4 regions of the Sinobacterium caligoides genome follow, and region 4 is predicted to be linked to each of the others. Evidence: riboswitches for the same ligand, from Rfam matches in the RefSeq annotation. Region 4 holds a riboswitch; each other region holds the start of a gene.
What was found. Region 4 has a riboswitch for cobalamin ahead of EDC56_RS08405 (TonB-dependent receptor plug domain-containing protein). Riboswitches for the same ligand answer to the same signal wherever they lie in the genome.
Positions count from the first base shown of each region.

Region 1 (5,401 bases), on a different contig from region 4:
CTCCGCCAAGCGCTGGGTTGCGATAAAATTGCGTATACCAGGGGTGGCTTCGGCGTAGCTGAGGACAACAAAATTATCATTAATGATGGCGTTGATGGAGGTTAGCGCGGGATGTTGTTTAAGGTAGTTAATTTTGTCTTCAGCTGTTTCTTTGCCGTAATCGACAATCACAATAAACTCGGGGTTTCTGTCGACCACGGCTTCCCAGCTAGTCTTAACCCAGCTACTTTGTATATCGTCCATAACGTTTTTACCGCCTGCAGTGTCAATCATGGTGCTAGGCATGGCATAACGACCGGCTGTAAAGGGAGCACCTTTGCCACTGTCGTAGACGAAAACGGAGACTTTGCTATCTGTTTTCGTCGACCCTTTGATATGGGTAATTATTTTCTTGTAGTGCTGTATTAAGCTACTGGCGCGTTCATCGACAGAAAATATCTTTCCTAGGTTTGATAAGTCGTTATACACGTCATTAAAGCTTGATGGTTTCTTTTTCATGATGTGGATGCAGGACTCTGTTAGCTCATAAGTCTTTATACCAAAGGGTTCTAGACTGCTGGGTGTTAATGAGCCGCCAACGCTTAATCCGTAGTTCCAGCCAGCAAATAAAAAATCGGCCTCTATGGCGAGAAGGGACTCCAATGAAGGTGATTGCTCTGAAATCTCTGGTAGGTTACCGGCCTTGGCTCTGAATTCGCTGTCGATGTTTTGCCAGCCTCTGACGCCTGAGTAACCGGCCATATTCTTTTGTAAGCCGAGTGCAAACATCATTTCGGTTAGGTTGATGTCGTTAGAGACAGCCCTTTGCGGCGGTTTATCAAACGCTAGCTGCCGATTGCAGGAGGTTACCGTGACCGGTTTTTCAGCTGTTACTGCTAAAACGGTGTGGGTGTGTAGCAATAAAAGGGACAGTATTAGGTATTTTTTCATTTAATAAAAACTCAGGCGTAGCGAACCGTTGATAGGGTGTTTATCGATGACTGTATTGACTGAAAATACGCTTTTAATTAATGACGGCGTTAAAACGTCTTCTGTTGCTCCTTGCTGTATGAGTTTGCCATCTTTTAGGATGGCCAACTCATCACAAAATTGAGCGGCCAAGTTAAGGTCGTGAAGACTACAAATAACGGTAATATCGAGCTGGCTAATGTACTGCAATATAGCTATTTGATGGGCTATGTCGAGGTGATTAGTCGGCTCATCTAACAATAAAATATCAGCTTGTTGTATTAGCGCCCTAGCAATCATCACGCGTTGCTTCTCACCCCCTGATAGCTGCTGGTATGGCCGGCTGCATAGATGCTCAATATCCAGCGCCTTTAGGTGAATTAACTCTTCTTTGCTGTAGTGTTTTTTGTCCGGTGCTAAGAAAGGTTGTTGTGGTAATCGCCCTATTTTGAGCACCTCATCAACGCTGAGTGAAATTTCCTCAGGTTGTTGCTGAAACACCACGGCTATTTTCTTTGCCAATGCCTGGCGACTAAAGCGTGTGAGGTCTTGGTCGTCGAGCATCACCGAGTTGGGAGGAACTGTTAGGCCACGATAGAGGCAGCGTAGCAGGGTGGTTTTGCCGCTACCATTAGGGCCTAATAGGCCGATAAAACGTGATTGACGAGCATTAAAGTTAATCTGCTCAAGGGCAAAGCCTGAGCGGCTTTTATTGCTCCAATTAAGGGCATGTGTTCGTAGATGAAAGGGGTACGTCATGTGTGAGAATGGCCCAGCGTGCTGAGCCATTGTGATCTCCTTTAGAAGTTATAATGCAGGCCTAACTCAGCGCTGCGACCCTCAGCGAGTATCCATTGGTCACCATAGGGCGCGAGTACATAATCGGTTTCGTCGCTAAGGTTCTTGCCGCGCAAGGTCAGCTGTAAATCTTCATCAATATGCCATTGCAAACTGGCATCGTAGACGGTGTAAGAAGGCAATTTAGCGCTATTATCGTCACCGACAAAGCGAGTGCCTACGTAACGTGCGCCGCCGCTGAATGCCCAATCTTGTATAAACCGCCAATCAAGCCAAAGGTTAGCGGTTTGTTCTGGCACATCCTTAGGTGTATTGCCGCTGTAGTCCCTGATAGCGTCGCCGCTGGATTTTTTGTAGTGCTCGTATTCAGCATCGGTGAATGCGCTGTTCATACTAATGTTCAGGGTGTCACTAAGGCGCATAAACACTTCAAGTTCGATGCCCTTTGAGCGTTGTTCGCCGATTTGACTCGACTGACCAAAAGCATCGTTAGCGAGTAGATTGTCTTTGCGGATATCAAACAAAGCGACGGTGTATTGCAGGTTGTCATTCATTAATATTTGTTTCAGGCCAACCTCTAGTTGTTTGCCTTCTGCAAGTTTCATGTTGGGTGTGCTAGCGGTGAGAATAGATTGCACGGAGTCCACCGCTTTACTGGCTTGTGCATAGAGGCTGATATTCTCTTGTGGCTGATATACCGCGCCAAAGCGCCAGCTGGTGCCTGATAAGTCGTCGTTAATAACGGCATAGGGTTCGGCGTGTTCTGGGCCATTGCTGCGGGCAACGTCATTGCGATCAAAGTCGATACTGTCGTGGCGCAGGCCGCCTACCAGGCTGAACTGATCGTTGATCTGAATGTGTTCATCAATAAAAATCGCATAGTGCATTGTTTCAGAACTGAAGTCTTTGCTGGTACGGTATTCGACGCCGTCTGCCCACTTTCCTGCTAACGGGTTAAGTAAGTCTACCGATGTTGTGCCACCGTAACTACGGTTATTCTTGTGGGTAAAGTCGATACGATTAACTTCTGCGCCGACACTGAGGCGATTTGCCATGCCTGCAGTATCGAACTCGAATAACATATCAGATCGATTACCTAGCTGTGTTTGATCGTGGAGAATCTCTAGGTAGTACGCCCTATCTACCTGCCCGCTATCCGGGTTAAAGCTATAGCTTTCAACATTACGCCAGTGTCGATTTGCCATTAGGTAATAGCTATCACTTCTGAGGGTTGCGTTATCATTGATCTGCCATTGAGCATTTAAGCGTGGCCATAAATCTTCATAGTTAACGATACCGTCTTTGATATTGTAATTATTTTTTCGAATACGTTGATCAACTTTGCCATCGATTAAAGGGGTACCCCAATAGGTTGAGGCATCAATGTCGGCATAGTCAACACTGAGCTTTATATCGAGGTTATCTGTGGCTTGCCAGTGTAGTGAGCCTGCAAATACAGAGCGCTGCTCATCTGCATCGTCAACATCGCCATCACTCTTGTGGCTGACAGCGTCAACTCGGTAGGCAAGGTCATCGCTGATGCCGCCGCCTGAGCCTATAGCGAGGCGGAGTAGACCAAAGCTGCCTGCGGTAACATCCAGTTCGTTACGTACGCTGCCAAACTGGGGAGATTTAGGCACATAGTTGATGGTCGCCCCTATCGCTCCAACACCGTTGATAACAGAGCCTGGCCCTCGTAATACTTCGACTCTCTCAAGTGTCCAGGTGTCTGCTGGAAAGGTGACGGTACCAGCGCCAACGTATAAGCGGGTACCGTCATAGGTCTGTACGACAGAGCTATGACCGTTAAAACCACGGACTGCCATGGAGGTGCCGCCGTTGCCTGGGCTGGCTGTAGCGGCAAAGCCTGCAGAGCGTGTTACGGCAGACAGGGGGGAATAATCTGCTTTGAGGGCAATGTCTTGTTTGCTGATGATGTCTACACTGCCCGGTATATCCATGCTCTTTAGGCCGAGGCGATTAGAAGCGCTATTGGTATCTTTCAGGTGTAAGGTATTCAGGTATCTTTTACCCTCCACCTCAACTTCTTCTAGCGGTATAGTTTCAGCAAAGGCACTGGCGGATATTGGCAGCAATAACCCAAGGCTATTGTTAATAAATTTATTCTTATTGATCACTGTGCAACCTCAATCGTCAAATAGCATAAAAGCGCGAATGAGGGAGGGGAAATAGAGATAATGTACATAGCATGCAGAATGAAAAGGTCGTTCACTCGACGTATTCAGTGCATAGCAGCTCTATGAAGCCCTCCGCTTCATATTCATCGTATCGCGAGGCAGGTGTCGGGCTTTCACAGAGTGATTACCGTTGCGGGGGCAGCGTTGGCATTGTTTAGATAAAGATATCGAAACGCACCATCTTCCCATTTAACCTATCCAATCAATCGTTAAAAATTGACAATAGGCACCTCAAGATGCGCGAAATCCTAACACAGTCGTTTTGTGTACGCAAAATTTATTGATGTGCATCATTCGGTGGTTGTGTTGAGTTTTTAGATAAAATTAATTTTCATATATTGTTGCCCCAGTTATCGTGGGCTTAATTAATGGTCATCGGTAGAATAACAAGACTTACTATATCTAGGCTTGCTATAACTACAGTATTCAAAGTCGCTAGTAATATGGCTATGACTTCGTTACGCTCGCTGTTGAATGTGTAAGGTGTACTGAGGGGGATAGGTGGAAGTCGTAAATTATAATGAAAAATATAGAAGTGATTGTTTAAGGATATTCAAAAGTAATAGTGGAAAGTTTTTCTCATCCGAGGAGCTTGTAGATTTCCAGTTGTACTTAGATTCTATGTCATCTAATGCTTCATATTTTGTAATTTTAAGAAAGGGTGAAGCTGTAGCATGTGGCGGCTATGAGAGTCTTGGAGAAATCGTTGGGCTTTGCTGAGGGATGGTTGATAATGACTGCCATGGTCAATCCATCGGAACTTTTCTTTTGAAGTATAGGCTGGCCAACATAGGGAGAAACTTTCAGCAGGTCGATGTGCTGATCGATACGTCGCAGCACACGGTTGATTTTTATAAAAAGCATAACTTTACAGTTATAAAGATAGAGAAAGATGGCTATGGGCACGGGCTCGATAAGGTGCATATGCTTTATAAGTTAGGTAATGCTGAGCTTGATGAGTTTGTGCGATAGCCAACGTAAGCACTTATTTCTAGGCTATTAATAGCGTTACCGGAGTCGCGTAAAAAACAGCTGTAGAGTCTTAATGTTGTAAAGAGGCATGAGGTCGCAATGACCGAAGCCATGAATGATCATTGCGCGCTCTGCTTACAGTTGGTTGTTACTCTCAAGCTGGGCAAACATGGCATTGATTGCCTCAGAGATGCTACGATACTCAATGCCAAGTTCTTGCTTGCTTTTGCTATTATCTGCCTTCCAGGAATAGCCTAGATTACGTGAGATGGACTTGCGGGTGGTGCCTACCATGGGTCCCAGCAGCCAGGCGAGGAATTTTGGTGTTTTGGATTTAGGTAGCGGGTAGCTGGTGCCGTAGTTGGGGCGTAGGAAGTCAGCCATCTCTAACAGGTGGCTATTCAGTGCTGAGACGATGTAGCGGCCAGCAGCTTCGGGTCGAATGGCTGCTTGGATGTGGGCGTTAGCGACGTCTTGTACATCGA
Region 1 covers NZ_RKHR01000003.1:665,061-670,461, reverse strand. Annotated here, with positions in the region: gene EDC56_RS03090 (ABC transporter substrate-binding protein) at 1-930, opposite strand, end outside; gene EDC56_RS03085 (ABC transporter ATP-binding protein) at 931-1,737, opposite strand; gene EDC56_RS03080 (TonB-dependent receptor) at 1,749-3,884, opposite strand; cobalamin riboswitch at 4,025-4,193, opposite strand; gene EDC56_RS03075 (GNAT family N-acetyltransferase) at 4,668-4,916, shown strand; gene EDC56_RS03070 (NAD-dependent epimerase/dehydratase family protein) at 5,052-5,401, opposite strand, start outside.
Region 1: linked by a shared signal. The riboswitch ahead of EDC56_RS03080 (TonB-dependent receptor) and the one ahead of EDC56_RS08405 (TonB-dependent receptor plug domain-containing protein) in region 4 are both predicted to bind cobalamin.

Region 2 (5,401 bases), on a different contig from region 4:
CCTCAAATAGCTTTTGCCGACAGTAGGCCTCACCGGCCATCCATAGATCTAGCTGCTCTACCGGCTGCCTAGATGCCTGCGCCAAAATTTGCGGATCAAGATAATCAGGCCCTGTTTTGAACACCCTGACGAGCAAACCCTGGCGCGTAAAGTATCGCGCTAAACCCGCTGTAACCGTTGTTTTACCTTGGCCTGAAGCTGGTGCAGCAAGAAACAAGGCCGGACAACTTTGTATCTGATGCGCTCCCGTTAACTGGCTCAAAACTCTATCCCTGCTTGCGCTTTAACCCCTAAGCGAAAAGCATGGCGCTCATCTTGGATAACACTGATGGTGTCAGCAATATCTTGCAGCGGTAGCGCCATCGTCCTGCCCGTAATAATCACACTCTGGTCTCTGCTACGCAACTTTAAAGCTGCTACTACCGGCTCTACATCGAGGTAGTCATATTTAAACATGTAGCTCATTTCATCCAGCACAATGAGGTCGTAACTCTCATCTCTCAATAACTCTTCGGCCTTCGCCCAAGCCTGCTTCGCCGCTTCGATATCTCTTGTCTTATCTTGCGTCTCCCAGGTAAAGCCATGCCCCATCACGAACCAGTCAATCAGCGGGTGATCACGAAATAGCTTGTACTCGCCCGTCTCCATGCGGCCCTTACTAAACTGCACCACTGCGCACTTCTTGCCGTGCCCTACGCTTCTCGCCATAGTGCCGAAAGCCGAGCTACTTTTACCCTTGCCGCTCCCTTTCAACAAGATTAAAACGCCGCGCTGCTCTGTTGCCTGAGCAATTTTAGCATCAATAATCTTCTTGCGGCTTGCGGCTTTACGCTGGTGTTTATCGTCAATCATCTCTTTGCTCCAGTGATGTTTGCCAGACTCATGTAATCAGCCGCCAGCGCCTGCGCCAGAGACTCTGCTCGCCCTCGCTTCACGGGCGACTGCTCAATATCAACCACAACGCAATGAGCAGGGAGTGCCAAAGAAGAAAAGTCCTGCTGACTTCGCCCATCGGTAAATAAATAGCTCTGGCAGATTAGGCCCGGCTCTTTTTTTAACCATAGCGTTAATTGCGCAGCAGCCTGCTGCAACATCTTGCGCAACGGCGTACCGCCACCTGCTTCAATATTATCGATAAAATCACGGCATTTTTTTCGAGCTTTAGCGCGCCCGAGCAATGTCTCGACGCTCTCATTACCGAAACCAATTAAAGCAATCTGTTCTCGGCGTAGATAAGCCTTATCCATCACCGCTAGCGCAGCTTCTTTCGCAACAGCCAAACCCTGGCCTAATAATACGGAGGCAGAAGTATCAATTAATAAAAGGTGCAACTTAGACTGACCGCTACGCTGTGGTTTACATCGTAGTTTTGGTGGCCACCGCCCTGCACTCTTTCGTAAAGATCCTGGCCAGTCCACCCGTTTGCTTATAGCACGCCCCAATCTCTGACCACCAATAGAGGCGCCCTTTCCTCGCCCAACATAGTCAGCCACAGCAGCCGAGCTACGAGTGAAAGTATCATCGTTAATCCTAACTGGTACGCCTAGACTCACTTGTCGCTGCAAAGACATACTCCCCCACTCCCCACTTGCATCATCGCTCTCACCTTGTAGGTCACTACCATCAGGCTGACTCCCCGTAGACAGGCCTTGCTGTGGTGACTGTTGTAGAGATTGCTGTTGGGACTGCTGTTGGAGCCGCTCCTGAGGTCGCTCTTTCGGTTTGGAAAATGGAGGAGGGCTAGGGGGGCTGGGGGGCGTTATCACTTGACGACGATGACAAAGTACCAATTCCTCAACGGCCTCGATATCAACCAGCTCAACTAGACTTGATTTGCGCCATGCAGCATGTGCCATCGCCGCTCTACACCAAACAATATCAGCGCGTAGCCCATCGACCCCCGCTGCGATCGCTCGCTCGGCAATTTGTAAACGTAGAGCATCCGCACATTGCACATTGATAACCCGACTGCGAGCCTCGCTCAGACGCTCAGCCAACGAATACTGTTGATCGGCATAATGCGCAAGAAACTGCTGAGGATCACCATCAAAGCGCTCACGTAAACGGACAATTTCCACTCGTTGAGCCGGATCGTAGTCATTAGTTAATTCCACACATAAACCAAAACGGTCTTGTAATTGTGCTCGTAGTTCCCCCTCATCAGGGTTCATCGTACCAAGCAACATGAATTTTGCGGCATGCGAATGACTAATAGCGTCACGCTCGACCACATTGACGCCTGAGGCCGCAACATCCAGCAATAAATCAACCAATGGGTCCGCCAACAGGTTAACCTCGTCGACATAGAGCACCCCACCGTGCGCTTTAGCCAATAACCCCGGAGCAAACTTCACCTTTTTGTTATCTAGAACCTGCTGTAGATCGAGACTACCGACCAACATTTCCTCGCTAGCGCCCAGCGGCAGCGTCACAAAAGACGGTACTCGCTCATTCTGAGACGGCAAAATATCAGCGACAGCACGCGACAATGTTGACTTAGCCAGACCTCGTGGCCCACTAATTAAAACCCCACCAATAGCCGGCTCAATTGCAGCCAAAAGTAGGGCCAATTTAAATGGGGACTGCCCTACAACGGCTGAAAACGGGTAATCAGGCACGAGCTTCCAGTGCCACACTGGCTGATGCACTGACAATTCGCTTTACGGCCCAGGCCGCAGCTACACCAAGCACAAGCCAAAACACTAGGTTTGCCGCGCCACTAGCCCACAAGAATTCTTCATGCAAACTGTTGAGTGCAGCTAACGCAACAGGATCTGGGTGCGAGAACATCGGTGCATCAGCGTGCGGGGCTCCCAAGATAAAAGGCAGCGCCAGCAATAATGGCGCAATAAATTTACTAACAAACGGACCATAAAACAAAACAAGCAAAGCCATTGCACTGCACACAGTTGCCAACAGCCACCACGTTTGACGATTTTCTATCGCTGCCGCTTCTGCGCCTGGTATTTCTGGCGGAAGCCCCAAACCCGGGATAACAAACAAAGCAAGAAAGCCGCCCACCCCCCAAATCGCACCTTTGAGTAAATTAAGTTGAGCGACACCCTGTGCGCTTAACTGTGTCATCACGGCCATAAGGACGGCGGAAAAACCAACTCCAGCCAATACATTAGAGAGCAAGCTATAAAGAGTACGCTCGGTGCCATCTTCTGGCGCCCAAGCCTCTTCGTCATGATGATGACCTATAACAGCCTCACCGTGCTCATGCTCATGCTCATGTACAACAGCCGGCTCATCAGCCACCTCATAAGCTTCTGCAGCAAAAATAATAGGGGCAACACTGAGCTGCTGGACAATAGTTAAAACGAGACCCGCCAACAAACCTACCAAAATGGCATTAAAAATAATTCCACGAAATATCATGATATTTTTCCACTAGCAATCGCTCGCAAAACGCGAGACAAGAAATATTTAAAATTTTAAGCTCTCAACTAACAACGGCAAAAACCACCCGAAAAGGTGGTGAGCGCTATTGCAGAAAGTGACTTAATGGCAAGGAAAGGCCAAAGAGTGGCGCGTGTCATGCGCCGCATTATGGGCTGCATCCATGGGTGCAAAACCAACGGCAAACAATACTAGAATACCGAAAATAGCTGCACCGAAAGCTTGCGCTAGTGAAGAAGATTTTACTGAAGCAGCCGATTGCTGCTCAACAACATGTGAAGACATAGATATAGCCTCTGCACCCACCGTGCAATGATAAAGGAAAGAATTAACAGGCCGGTCTTCGGGCTCAAAAAGGTTATATAACGTCGCCTGTGCCTTCCCAGATTTTTTCCAGTGGCAGATACAGACTACTCTTTTTTACCGATGCGGGGGCAGCGTTGGGATTGTCTTACGACCACCAAACTTCCCGATTATCCCATCACTGGGCACCTATTATTGTATGATCCGGGAATTCTACTTAGGGTAGTAAGTATAATCAAGCACTAACATTGGGAGTGAGCGTCAGAGCCTATGCAGATAATAAATATTTTTATCCACCTTATTGCTCGAGTGTAAAATACCGACAGCCACCCCTTGCTTCGCCAAACGCTGGTTAAGCTCACTCGAATAAAGTACAGACCTAAAGTGCCGATAGCTTAACTCCTCCGTTGAAAAAAGCTGTCGATATAGAGCAGGCAAAGTGAATGATATGCCCTCTTCTCGCTGGTCAAAACCCTCTAAACGGCCACTTAAACCTGATTCAACCAGCCCCTCAAAAAATCGATAAATCCGTGCCTGCATAAAAAGCTCGAGTAAATTGGCAAGCGGGCATTGTATGTACTTCGGGAGCAAAAATACAACCACCAACTCAGAGCTTTCAGGGTCTCAGCCGCATAAAACAGTCGCCATACAAAAATTCTTTTTATACATCAAGACTCTATTTTTTGACTTTAAAGGCCTTACTTGTTGTTTCTCACCACATAGTGAAATAGCAAAACAAAACAAGCCCCCTAGTAAGAACCTCTATAAAAATAAACTCAACGCAATAACATTTTTAGCATCTGACGACAGCTTTCCTTTCTAATTTCTACCGACTGTACTTCAACGACAACAAAACCAAAGGCAGCAGTCATGATTCGCTTCAATAGCTGTGGCGCACTACACTCTGCCGTTAGCTCAAGGCTTTTTTGCGCCTCAGCTATATTCTCACACAAGAACACACAAACCTCGTTGTCATCCCAGCCCGTTTTAGCCGGGTGACGAAGCATGAAACCAAAGACCTCTCTCCTTAAGCGCTCAGGCGTTTGCTCAAGCAATTCGAAAACGGCATCGAGCATACGATAGACAAACTCAATACCTGTAGCATCGCCCGCATGCCTACGCATCAGGGTTAATGCTCGCCGCTGAATCTGCCACTCCAACTCACGAAGAAAATCCTCTTTAGTCGCAAAATTGGCATAGATTGTCGGCCTCGTCACACCAGCTTTTTTTGCCACTGTATCAATACGCAACTGCGACAAGCCAACCTCTGCAATCTCTTCCAGTGCCGCAGAGAATATCGCCTTCCTGGTCTGCAAGCGCTGCTGCTCGCGCTTAGAGAGTGCAGACACATCTCGATCCACCATGACTTCACCTCGAGAACATCATCAAATTCAAACGATGGCAAACATGATTTCACCACCCTCCCATCAATCACCTTGCAGCGACAGTGTTGACAGTTTACACATGTAAAGACCACATCCCAAACATCATCAACAAAAAATCGGCATATTTCGATAAATCAACCAATCAGCGCACAATGTAAAGGTCATCAACGCCGAACATCCTGAGCCACTATACCTGTAGCCTTCATAGCCTTCTGTTTACCTATAATAGATAGAGTACGACATTGCCATGCATAACGTCCGCATACACTGCGTGCCGAGTTAAGGGTACCGCTTCTGCTTCTATTCAATAT
Region 2 covers NZ_RKHR01000003.1:412,704-418,104, forward strand. Annotated here, with positions in the region: gene EDC56_RS02020 (cobyrinic acid a,c-diamide synthase CobB) at 1-262, opposite strand, end outside; gene cobO (cob(I)yrinic acid a,c-diamide adenosyltransferase) at 259-852, opposite strand; gene EDC56_RS02030 (ATP-binding protein) at 849-2,648, opposite strand; gene EDC56_RS02035 (CbtA family protein) at 2,611-3,381, opposite strand; gene EDC56_RS02040 (CbtB domain-containing protein) at 3,505-3,687, opposite strand; cobalamin riboswitch at 3,720-3,913, opposite strand; gene EDC56_RS02050 (TetR/AcrR family transcriptional regulator) at 4,482-5,069, opposite strand.
Region 2: linked by a shared signal. The riboswitch ahead of EDC56_RS02040 (CbtB domain-containing protein) and the one ahead of EDC56_RS08405 (TonB-dependent receptor plug domain-containing protein) in region 4 are both predicted to bind cobalamin.

Region 3 (5,401 bases), on a different contig from region 4:
TCTTCGTACTATCTTGATGATGTTAAGAGGTCGGGCTTAGTGTTAGGTTTTGCTTACACAACACAAGCTCAGCGCGTTGATGCGGTGGAGAGGTTGCGTGAGTTACTTATTGAACGATTAAAATAATAGATTGCTTGTTTTGACATAGTTTAACTTAACTAAATCGCTGACTATTCAATTGATCAGTGGACAAGCTTTTTCCAGAGATATCGTCATCTGTTGGCAATATATTATTGTTATCTTGCGATGCAGTAATAGGCTGCTATGAGTTTTTTAGTTGTTTTTTGTCTCTCATTCAAACAGACGAATCTTAAAAACTTTAATAGGTGTTTAATCGTGGTGTTGCTAAATGTCATCACAAATCAATGCATGGAAGCATTTAGTGGCGGTGTGGTTTCGCCTTATAAAATATTATGGAGCTTGTTAATGAAGGGAAATAAATTATTTTTCCGGCTGCGATGTACACCAGTTGAAGGCGCGGATAGTCACTCATCGGTTGTTGATCGTGCTAATTTTACAACGTTGGCTGCTATGATTTTAGAAAAGTGCCGATATTATTTCTTGATTTTGGAAGGTTGGTTTATTTATGAGGATGTGGTGGTTGGAGGTGTACATAGGACTAACGTCGGTGAACCGTCTGCGAGGAAGGTTGCTGAGCCTTATAGAATGAGTGAAGAGGAAATTGATGCCGTGATTTGCTACCTCTGTCTGAGCAGTTTGTAAATCCATGGGTAAGTAAAGGTTATCCTTTAAAGAAAGCGAATTATTCAGCCTTAAGTCATGATCAATGGTGATGTTACTGGCTATGCTGTAATTACTTCGCGGCTATCTTTTCCGCGATAAAACGTACGAAAGCCTGTAGATGAGGTGGTTGATGGCGGCTGGCAGCGTAGAGTAGCCAGAGGTCACCGCTGTACGCCGTCTGTGGGTTCCAGTCCGGGAGTAGTTGAATAATTTTCCCGGAGCTAATGGCTGCTTCTGCGACAAAGCGAGGCAGGATCGCGATGCCAATATCTTGCTGTGCGGCATCGAGTCTCGCACCAGTATGGTTGGCGATGTAACGTCCTTGTACCTGCACGACATGACTTGCTTGGCCGCGTTTGAAACGCCACTTTGAGTCACCGGGCTCCTGGCCAATGGAGAGGCAACTGTGTGATTCAAGATCCTGCGGTTTTTGCGGCGTGCCCCGTTCAGCAAGGTAGCGTGGTGATGCACAGACGACGAAGTCGATGTTGAGCAGCTTGCGTCCCATTAGTCCCGGTGGTGGTGTCTGGGTCATGCGAAGTTGTATATCGATGTCGTTGTCGATCATGTCGAGCTCAATATCATCGAGGGTGAGCTGTACGTCAACTTGAGGATAGAGACGTAGGAATTCTGCAATGTGCGGATGAATGATATAGAGACCGGTAGCCTTTGGGGCAGAAATCCTCAGTAGCCCTTTTGCCTGTTCGGTATATTGCTTGGTGCAGTCAACGGCTGCGACGGCGGCAGACTCCATCTCTAAGCAGCGTTGATAGACGGCCTCACCGCTATCGCTGAGACGGAGCTTACGCGTCGTGCGCAATAACAGGCAAACGTCGAGAGCCTCTTCTAATTTTTTGATACTTCGGCTTATCGAGGAGGGGGAGCTGCCTAGCTGACGGGCCGCCTCGGAGAAGCTACCCGTTTTCACAACGCGGACGAAGACGGCCATTTCGTGTAGTAAGTGAATCGCTTTATTTGTGCTCACAGCGCAAAAGCCTTTTCTATTGGTGACGTATTATCATCAATCTACCTTGCACGTATACTTCGCGCAAGTTTTTCACCTGTGCTTGAAGATACAGCTTGCCCTTCTAGGGCGTTGCTTTGAGCCATGGTGAGGGTTGGAGTGATGGGTAAGTCTGAGGTGCATAATGGATTTTAATGTCTGGGTTAGTTTTTTTCTTGCTTGTATGGTGTTGTCGTTATCGCCGGGTGCTGGTGCGGTGAACAGTATGTCAAATACCATGAACTATGGCTTTAAGATGAGCTTTATTGCCAATCTTGGTCTGCAGCTTGGCAATGCTTTTAATATACTGGTTGTCGGGTTGGGGCTGGGTATGCTGTTGGCGCAGTCGGCCTTTGCTTTCACGGTTATTAAGTGGATGGGGGTGAGCTACCTGATTTACCTGGGGTATCGTAAGTTTACTGAGACGACAAGTTTTGATTTGGCTGAGGGGCAGGGGCGGCCTAGTTCAGTGTCATCGCTGCTTGCCCAGTCGTTCGTCGTTAATGTGACAAACCCTAAGGCGATTGTTTTTTGGGTGGCGCTATTACCCCAGTTTTTACTGCCAGGGCGTCCTCAGTTTCCGCAGGTGATGACTATGGGGGGAACAATGATAGCAGTCGATATGACGGTAATGATGGGCTACGCTTGGCTGGCGAGTAAGCTGGTTAAATTGATTAAGAATGAGCGCCATATTCGTTTGCAAAACCGTATTTTTGGTAGCCTGTTCATCGCTGCCGGCTCGCTACTGGCCATCGCCAGTCATCATTGAGCCGCTGTTATGTCACAGCCCGGCGCCTTCTGTAGAGCTTAGAAGACAGCTGTTACTTCAGGCTTTACATTAGATGGAATAGCCTATATTGTGTCGGTGCTTTGATTTTTGCGCACATGTTGTGGTTTCCGCCAGGAGACATGGCATGTATACAGCGTAAGACGAAGAGGGAATCCGGTGTGAATCCGGAACTGACGCGCAGCGGTATGGGAGAACGAACGCGACACGAGTGCAAGTTATCGCCAAAGCATTGGCTGCTGACACTCAGGCACTGTTGATCAACGATCAATGGGAAGCCGTCGCTGTAGGTGATTGTGTGGGACGATAGAGATTATCGGCTTTCATAAACTCGCTCCTGAGTCCGAAGACCTGTCAAAGTGCCTATTGCGACAGACAAACTAACGGTCTGCCAATGGGGATATCATGCCTTCGCGAAACAGGTGATGAGAAGACACCCTGCGCATCATTGACGATGCCGTAGTCGCCTCGACTATGGTCGTTCGTTTGCCAGTACTGTGTGATTCGGTCTCAGCCTGTTGGGCGTAATACTGAGTTTACTGTGAGTGTGTTGTTCTCTTCGCCGCGTCTATGACGTGTTATCGCGGAGGGAGTTAACGATACGCGGTATTACACAGGTGATGATCATGTCTCAGCAGCTTAACAGCTACTCCGAACCGACTATTCAAGTTATTAAACGCAACGGCCAGCCGGCACCTTATCAAGCTAGCAAAATCGCTACGGCTATCACTAAGGCGATTTTAGCGGTAGAGGGGCAGGCCGCCTCAGGCTCTAGCCGAGTTAAGCAGACGGTAGACCAGTTGGTCGATGAGATCGGCCAACGTATTAGCCGCTACCGCCCCGACGGCGGGGCGGTGAATATTGAAGAAATACAAGACCAGGTTGAGCTGGGTTTGATGCGCAAGGAGCTACACAAAGTCGCGAGGGCTTACGTACTCTACAGGGAGGAGCATGCGTATCGTCGTACGGAACAAGAACAAGAGCAGGCTCAGATCGGTATTCGGGTTGCCCATGCCGATGGTTCCGAGTCGTTGTTGAATCGAGGGCGTTTGAGCGCTGTGATTGGTTGGGCCTGTAGTGGCTTGGACGATGTTGATGTGGCCCGGCTGTTAAACGACGCCGAGGGGAACCTCTACCATGGTATTAAGCAGCAAGATGTGGCGACAGCGTTGATTATGGCGGCCCGCTCCTTGATCGATGAAGAGCCGAATTATTCACAAGTCACCGCACGCTTGTTGTTGGAGGCTCTGCGGGAGGAGGTGCAAGGCTTTCTCGCTGTTGATGAAGTTTCTGCTGGCGCGGTTGGCCTGGAGGCGATGTATTACCCGCAGACACTATTGGCCTCGATTGAGCGGGGTATTACCTTGGAGTTGTTGTCGCCGGAGCTACTCTGCTTCGATTTGGCGCGATTGGGCGAAGCCATTAAGCCGGAGCGTGATCTGCAGTTTACCTATCTTGGCCTGCAGACGCTTTATGACCGCTATTTTTTGCACTGGCGTGAGAGTCGCCTAGAGTTGCCGCAGGTCTTCTTTATGCGTGTCGCCATGGGCTTGGCGTTACATGAGCAGGATCGAGATCAGCGGGCGATTGAATTTTATGAGCTGCTCTCATCGTTTGATTATATGTGTTCGACACCGACATTATTTAACGCAGGGAGTAAGCGCCCGCAGTTGTCGTCGTGTTATTTGAGTACTGTGCCCGATGATTTAGGGGGGATTTATGATGCGATTAAAGATAACGCTTTGTTATCGAAGTGGGCCGGGGGTTTAGGTAACGACTGGACGCCTGTGCGAGCAATGGGTTCGGTAATTAAAGGGACTAACGGTCAGTCTCAGGGAGTGGTGCCTTTTTTGAAGGTCGTTAACGATAGTGCTGTTGCCGTCAATCAAGGAGGTAAGCGTAAAGGCGCTGTCTGCGCCTATCTTGAATGCTGGCATCTCGATATCGAAGAATTCTTAGACCTGCGTAAAAATACCGGTGATGAGCGTCGGCGTACCCACGATATGAATAGCGCTAATTGGATACCGGATCTGTTCATGCAGCGGGTATTTGAGGATAAATCGTGGACGCTGTTTTCGCCAAGTGATGTGCCTGAGTTGCATGATCTATACGGCCAGGCGTTTGTTGAGCGCTATCATCACTATGAGGCGATGGCCGAGCGTGGTGAGATAACGCTGTGTAAAACGGTACCAGCCAAGCAGCTGTGGCGAAAAATGCTAGCGTCATTATTTGAGACGGGGCACCCATGGATCACCTTTAAAGACCCGTGCAATATCCGATCGCCACAGCAACATGTTGGGGTGGTGCACTCCTCGAACCTCTGTACCGAGATTACGTTGAATACAGCCTCGGATGAGATTGCAGTCTGTAATCTCGGCTCGGTTAACTTGTCGAACCATATTGTAAATGGCGAGCTGGATCGAGAACGTTTACGAAAAACCATTCATTCTGCAATAAGGTTGCTCGATAACGTTATTGATATTAATTATTATGCGGTCAAAGAGGCGAGAAACTCTAACCTTAAGCATCGTCCCATTGGTATGGGAGTGATGGGGTTTCAAGATGCGCTCTATCAACTCGGTTATTGTTATGGCAGTGTTGAGGCCGTGCAGTTTGCCGATTTGTCGATGGAGCTTATTAGTTATCATGCTATCGAGGCATCGGCACAGCTCGCCAAGGAACGTGGTTGTTATGAAAGCTATCAGGGCTCGCTGTGGCAGCAGGGTGTATTGCCGATTGACTCTCTACAGCTTCTGCGCGAGCAGCGCGGTGAGAGTTACGCCATATTAGACGATAACTGTGAACTCGACTGGCAGCCGCTGCGTGAGCTGATTGCGCAGCACGGGATGCGTAACTCGAATGTTATG
Region 3 covers NZ_RKHR01000003.1:817,669-823,069, reverse strand. Annotated here, with positions in the region: gene pdxR (MocR-like pyridoxine biosynthesis transcription factor PdxR) at 1-126, shown strand, start outside; gene EDC56_RS03745 (hypothetical protein) at 337-723, shown strand; gene EDC56_RS03740 (LysR family transcriptional regulator) at 815-1,729, opposite strand; gene rhtB (homoserine/homoserine lactone efflux protein) at 1,893-2,516, shown strand; cobalamin riboswitch at 2,622-2,907, shown strand; gene EDC56_RS03730 (ribonucleoside-diphosphate reductase subunit alpha) at 3,161-5,401, shown strand, end outside.
Region 3: linked by a shared signal. The riboswitch ahead of EDC56_RS03730 (ribonucleoside-diphosphate reductase subunit alpha) and the one ahead of EDC56_RS08405 (TonB-dependent receptor plug domain-containing protein) in region 4 are both predicted to bind cobalamin.

Region 4 (5,401 bases):
GGCTGGCGAGGGCTTCGCTGTGATCGAACAGGCCGTGCAGGTAGCAGCCGAGGATCTGACCGTCGGCACTGATGGCGCCATCAGTGCTGCCGTTATCGAAGTGGATAGCGGGGCGCTCGAGGGCGCTGCCGGTGGTGATGCCAGCGTGAATCTCGTAGCCGCCAATGCGGGCGCCATCAAAGAGACTGCCCACGGCGCGCTTTAGCTGCTTCTCGGGCTCTAGGGTGGTCTCTATATCGAACAGACCGAAGCCGTCGCTAGAGCCGCTGGCGCTCTCGATGCCTGTGGGGTCGTGGATGTGTTTCCCAAGCATCTGATAGCCGCCACAGATCGCTAATAGTTTACCGCCGTAGCGCAGGTGTTTGTTGATCAGCTCTCCCCAGCCGTGTTGTTGTAATAAGGCTAAATCGTGGCGAACATTCTTGGTGCCAGGGAGAATAATTAGATCGCAGGGGGGGATGACATCGTCAGCGCCGACGTATTGTAGGTCGACCTGTGGGTGCAGGCGAAGCACGTCGAAATCGGTGTGATTACTGATGCGCGGCAGGCGCGGGATGATGATTTTGAGCTCGGCCTGGCTGTTATCTTGGCTGTGGCTGATGGCGTCTTCAGCCTCGAGGTGGAAGTTCTGTAGATAAGGTAAGACGCCCAATACGGGAATGCCTGTGCGTTCTTCGAGCCAGTCGAGTCCTGAGGTGAGTAGCGCAATATCACCGCGAAAGCGGTTGATGACCATGCCTTTGACACGAGCTCGCTCGGTCTCGCTGAGTAGCTCGAGGGTGCCGGTGAGGTGGGCGAAGACGCCGCCACGATCAATGTCGGCGACGAGGATGACCGGGCAGTCGACGGCCTCGGCAAAGCCCATATTGGCGATATCGTTTTGACGCAGGTTGATCTCGGCCGGGCTGCCGGCGCCTTCGACGATGACGGCTTGGTAGTGCTCGCCGAGTCGGCGGTGTGATTCCAGTACGAACTGCATCGCCTGCTTTTTGTAGTCATGATACAGGCGGGCGTTCATGTCACCGATGGCGCGGCCGTGAATGATGACCTGGGCACCGATATCGGTATTGGGTTTGAGTAAAATCGGGTTCATGTCGGTGTGCGGGGCGAGCCGACAGGCTTCGGCCTGTACCGCTTGGGCGCGGCCAATCTCGCCACCGTCTTCAGTAACGGCGCTGTTGAGCGCCATATTCTGTGGCTTAAACGGTGCGATGCGGTAGCCGCGATTGTAAAGCGCACGGCAGAGTGCGGTCGTCAGTACACTCTTGCCGGCGTCGCTGGTGGTACCTTGTACCATCAGCGTGGGAATAGAACGGTTGGCGTCCTGCATGGTGGTCATTGGCTCGTTTCGGGGCGCCGGAGCGGCGCAGCATAGTGTTTGAGTGTGCGGAGGAGATAGGCGCAGATGCCTAGCTGCCGCAGGATAGGGTTAAGCTCACTGTTCGAAGTCATCGTCTTGCCATTGGTTCTCCATCACCACCTGTTCGATGTCGAGACGCTGTCGCCAGTTTTCGGTGGCGAGCATCGGCTCGGGGTAGAATTCATCGACATGACCGATACAGAGGATGGCGATGGGGGAGGCACCGTCGGGGATGCTCAGTAGCTCACGCAGGGTATCGGGCTCGAAGATCGAAACCCAGCCGAGGCCGAGGCCTTCGGCGCGGGCGGCCAGCCACATATTTTGGATGGCGCAGCTGGCGGAGGCCAGGTCCATCTCCGGCATGGTGCGGCGCCCTAGTACATATTGGTCGCGGCGATCCTGCAGGGTGACGACGAGAATCTCCCCGGCTTCGCGAATGCCTTCGAGTTTGAGCCCTCTGACGGCCTGGGATTTCTCGCTGAGCTGCTCGGCGGTGCGCTGTACCTCTTCGGCAAAGGCATCGTAGAGCTGCCCGCGCAGGGCGCGATCGGTGATGCGAATAAAACGCCAGGGCTGCATGAAGCCGACGCTTGGGGCATGGTGAGCAGCAACGAGTAGACGCTGTAAAACGGCCGGGTCAACCGCCTCGGAGGTGAAGTGGCGCATATCGCGGCGTTCGAAGATCGCCTTATAGACGGCGTCACGTTCGATATCGGAATAGCGATGTTTGCTCATAAAGTGTGGACCCGAAGAAAAATGAAAAGCCGCCACTGACAATGACAGTGACGGCTTAGTATAGAGTAAACCGGCCGCCAGTTCAGTAGCGGCGCGGTTGTGTGCCAGTGATTACCAGCTAGGGGTGTAGGCGACGCTCAGCAGCGTGTTGAAACCGTCGTTGTTGTAATTGATATTATAGAAATCAGCATTGGTATAATATTCTTTGTCAAAAATGTTATTTAATGCAGCAGTTACTTGCCACTCTGGGTTGATAGCGTAGCTGAGGCGTAGGTGTGTCAAGCCGTAGCCTGATAGTTCGTTGTTATTTGCACGATCGCTATAGGATGAGGAGCGAATTTGCTGCTCGATAGTGAACGTCCAATCATTCAGTGTTCGGCTTAAGTCGATGTCGGCGGAGTGCTCTGGTCGATTTTGTAAGGTTTTACCTGTGTTGTCATTCTCGGCCATCAGTCGCGTGTAGTTGGCGTTTAATTTCCACTGATAAAACTCGGTCGTAGCGATAAGCTCATAGCCTTTGAGGGTTGCTTTACTGATATTTTCTGGTTGAGAGTAGAATGTCTCGGGGTTGTAGCCCCACTCAATCAGGTCGTCAACGTTGTTGTGGAAAAGGTTGACCTGCCAGTCGACGACATCGTAGTCGCCACGAATAGAGAATTCTTTATTGGTTGAAGTCTCTGGTGTGATGTCTGGGTTGCCTTTAGACCCGCCGTCATTAGGGTAATATAAATCGTTGAAGCTCGGTGCACGGAAGGCGGTACCTACGCTGGTGACGATATTGATGTTGTCTGTCAGGTCAAAGCCAAACTCGGCGTGGCCGGTGTTGTTACGTCCGTAGGTGCTGTTGTCGTCGCTGCGGGCAGAGAGGGAGAGCTGGCTGCGTGAAAAATCCACTTCGTATTGTGCGTAGACGGCGTTGTTGTATCGATTGTCTTTATCGTAGTTGTCGCTTGTATCGATCTTGTCATATTGGGTGTCGATACCGGCGATGATTCGTTGCTGATTGGTGATGGTGATTTCGTTGAGCCAGCTGGCAAAGTAACGCTGAGTGTTGAACTTTGATGCTAGGGCTAATACGTTATTGTTCTCTTCGGAGAAACTGTCTTTGCTAACGTTGCCGTCTTTACTGCCGCCAAACACCAATTCTGTACGCCAGTTTTCAGTGGCTTGTAGTGAGGCTTTTATTGAGGCAGCTTGAACAAGGTAGTCAGTATAAGGATTGATATGCGTGCTTGTCGGTAGAGGGTTGTACTTAGAGTCTGTGGGTTTATTGATATCGTATTCACTTTTCCCCTTGGACTGGTAGAAGCTACCCTTCAATGTGAAATTTTCGCCGAAGTGCTTGCCCAATGAGGCCGTTATGCTGGTGTTGCGAAATGCGTCCTTGTCATCGTTACCGTTGCCCTTTTCAGCCGTGCTGTCGAAGCCTTCGCCCTCGTGATGTGAGGCGGATAATTGATAAAAAGTATCATCTTGCTGCCCTTTGATACCGAGGACGCTACTGAGTGTGTTATGTGAGCCATAGCTCTGTTTGATAATGGCTTTACTATAGTCTTCACTCGCCGTGCCATCATTGGTAAATAGCTGAATAACACCGCCAACAGCATCGGCACCATACAGGCTGGAGCGCGCGCCGCGGACTATTTCGACGCGATCGATACTCTCTGGGTCAATATATTGATAGGCTGTGGAGCCTGTTGTTGCGGAGCCAATGCGAAGACCGTCCAGTAGTACCACGGATTGCGCTGTTTTCGAGCCGCGAATCATGAGTGCCGTTTGTGCACCGGTACTACCACTCTGTACCATATTGACACCAGGTGTCGTGGCCAATAGCGCACCTAAAGAAGGAGGCTGGCGGCGATTGATATCATCTTTATCAATAACGGTGACAGGGGCCAAAACTTTGCTGATGGGGGTTGCGATGCGGTTGCCGACGACGACCATTTCCTCCATGATTTCTTCTGGAGCTTCGCTGGCTAAGGTTGTATTGGCTAACAGGGCATTGGCGCTAACAATCGCCAAAGGTAGAGCAAGTAATGTGTGTTTCATGGTCAATCCCAATCAAGGTCTAGTGTTGTGATTCGCTTTAATGATGCGAATTCGTTACTAACGGATTGGGCGGGGGAAAGGCAGACACTGACGGCTTACTACCGGAGTGGAATTCTGCGATGAGGCCCTCCGCGTCATCGTTATGGATAACTGTCGAGGGCAGGTGTCGGGCTCGCCTTTACTCTTATTAGAGTATCGGCCTACCGTTGCGGGGGCAGCACAGGAATGAGGGCGCGAAGCCGGTACCTGTTTCCCTGAGATTATCAGTGTCATCTATGATTACTGGATAATTCCTCGTTCAGTGGCGGCGACTATACCGGGAGTGCCGGTTCTGGTCAATTGTCGGCGACATGGGTTAAGCGTTAGGCTTGAGCAATCTGATGTCGTCTAACACCTTTTGGTTACACGGGACTTTTATGTTGTGTTGCGCGGCTCGTTGGCAGAGGTAGCCGGTAATAAAGTTGATCTCGGTGTCACGTCCCGCAAGTACGTCAGCGAACATCGATGAGCGATTGGCGGCGGTGATCTTCGCCACGTTTAAGGCGGTCGATAGAGCGGCGGGAACGAGCTCTGCAAGGCCTTCGGCGGCGATAATACGATCGAGCTCTTCAGCGAGTTGTTCGAGTCGTGGGCGAGCTTGGGGGTGGTTGATCAACTCCCCGTTATGGCAGCGATAGAGGGCGGTGAGGGGGTTGATTAGGCAGTTGATGGCCAGCTTCTGCCACAGCTGTCGTTCGATGTGTTGATCGGCGCAGATAGTTAACACGTCGGTTGGCAGCTCGGCGATCAGCGCGCTAGTCTCTGGGGTGTCGTGAGCGTTTTCTGGGTAGCGACCAATGCGTGTGGTACCTGCGCCGGCATGTACCACATGAAAGGGCGATTGCAGATAAGCACCGTCGGTGCTGACACCACAATAGAGTCGAGCATTAGGGTAGTGGTCGAGGATGTGCTGCTGTTGGCCCATGCCGTTCTGTAGGCTCAGGATGATGCAGTCATCGGTTAAGCGTGATGCTACGCTGGCAAGTGCTTGGGCGGTATGCTGAGCCTTAGTGGCGATGATCAGGCGGTCGATGGGATGGTCGTACTGTACTGCTGTGTAGGCTGTTGGCTGGCATTGAAATGTCGTCGTCGAGCGTTGTAGGCTAATGCCACCGGCGGTGCGATAGCGCGTTAAAGCGTCATTATTCCTGACCACGAGGCTTGCGGCAATATGCTGTTGTTGTAAACTGGCGGCCCATAGACAACCGATGGCACCGC
Region 4 covers NZ_RKHR01000004.1:383,615-389,015, reverse strand. Annotated here, with positions in the region: gene EDC56_RS08415 (cobyric acid synthase) at 1-1,339, opposite strand, end outside; gene bluB (5,6-dimethylbenzimidazole synthase) at 1,436-2,095, opposite strand; gene EDC56_RS08405 (TonB-dependent receptor plug domain-containing protein) at 2,207-4,144, opposite strand; cobalamin riboswitch at 4,286-4,433, opposite strand; gene EDC56_RS08400 (ketopantoate reductase family protein) at 4,500-5,401, opposite strand, start outside.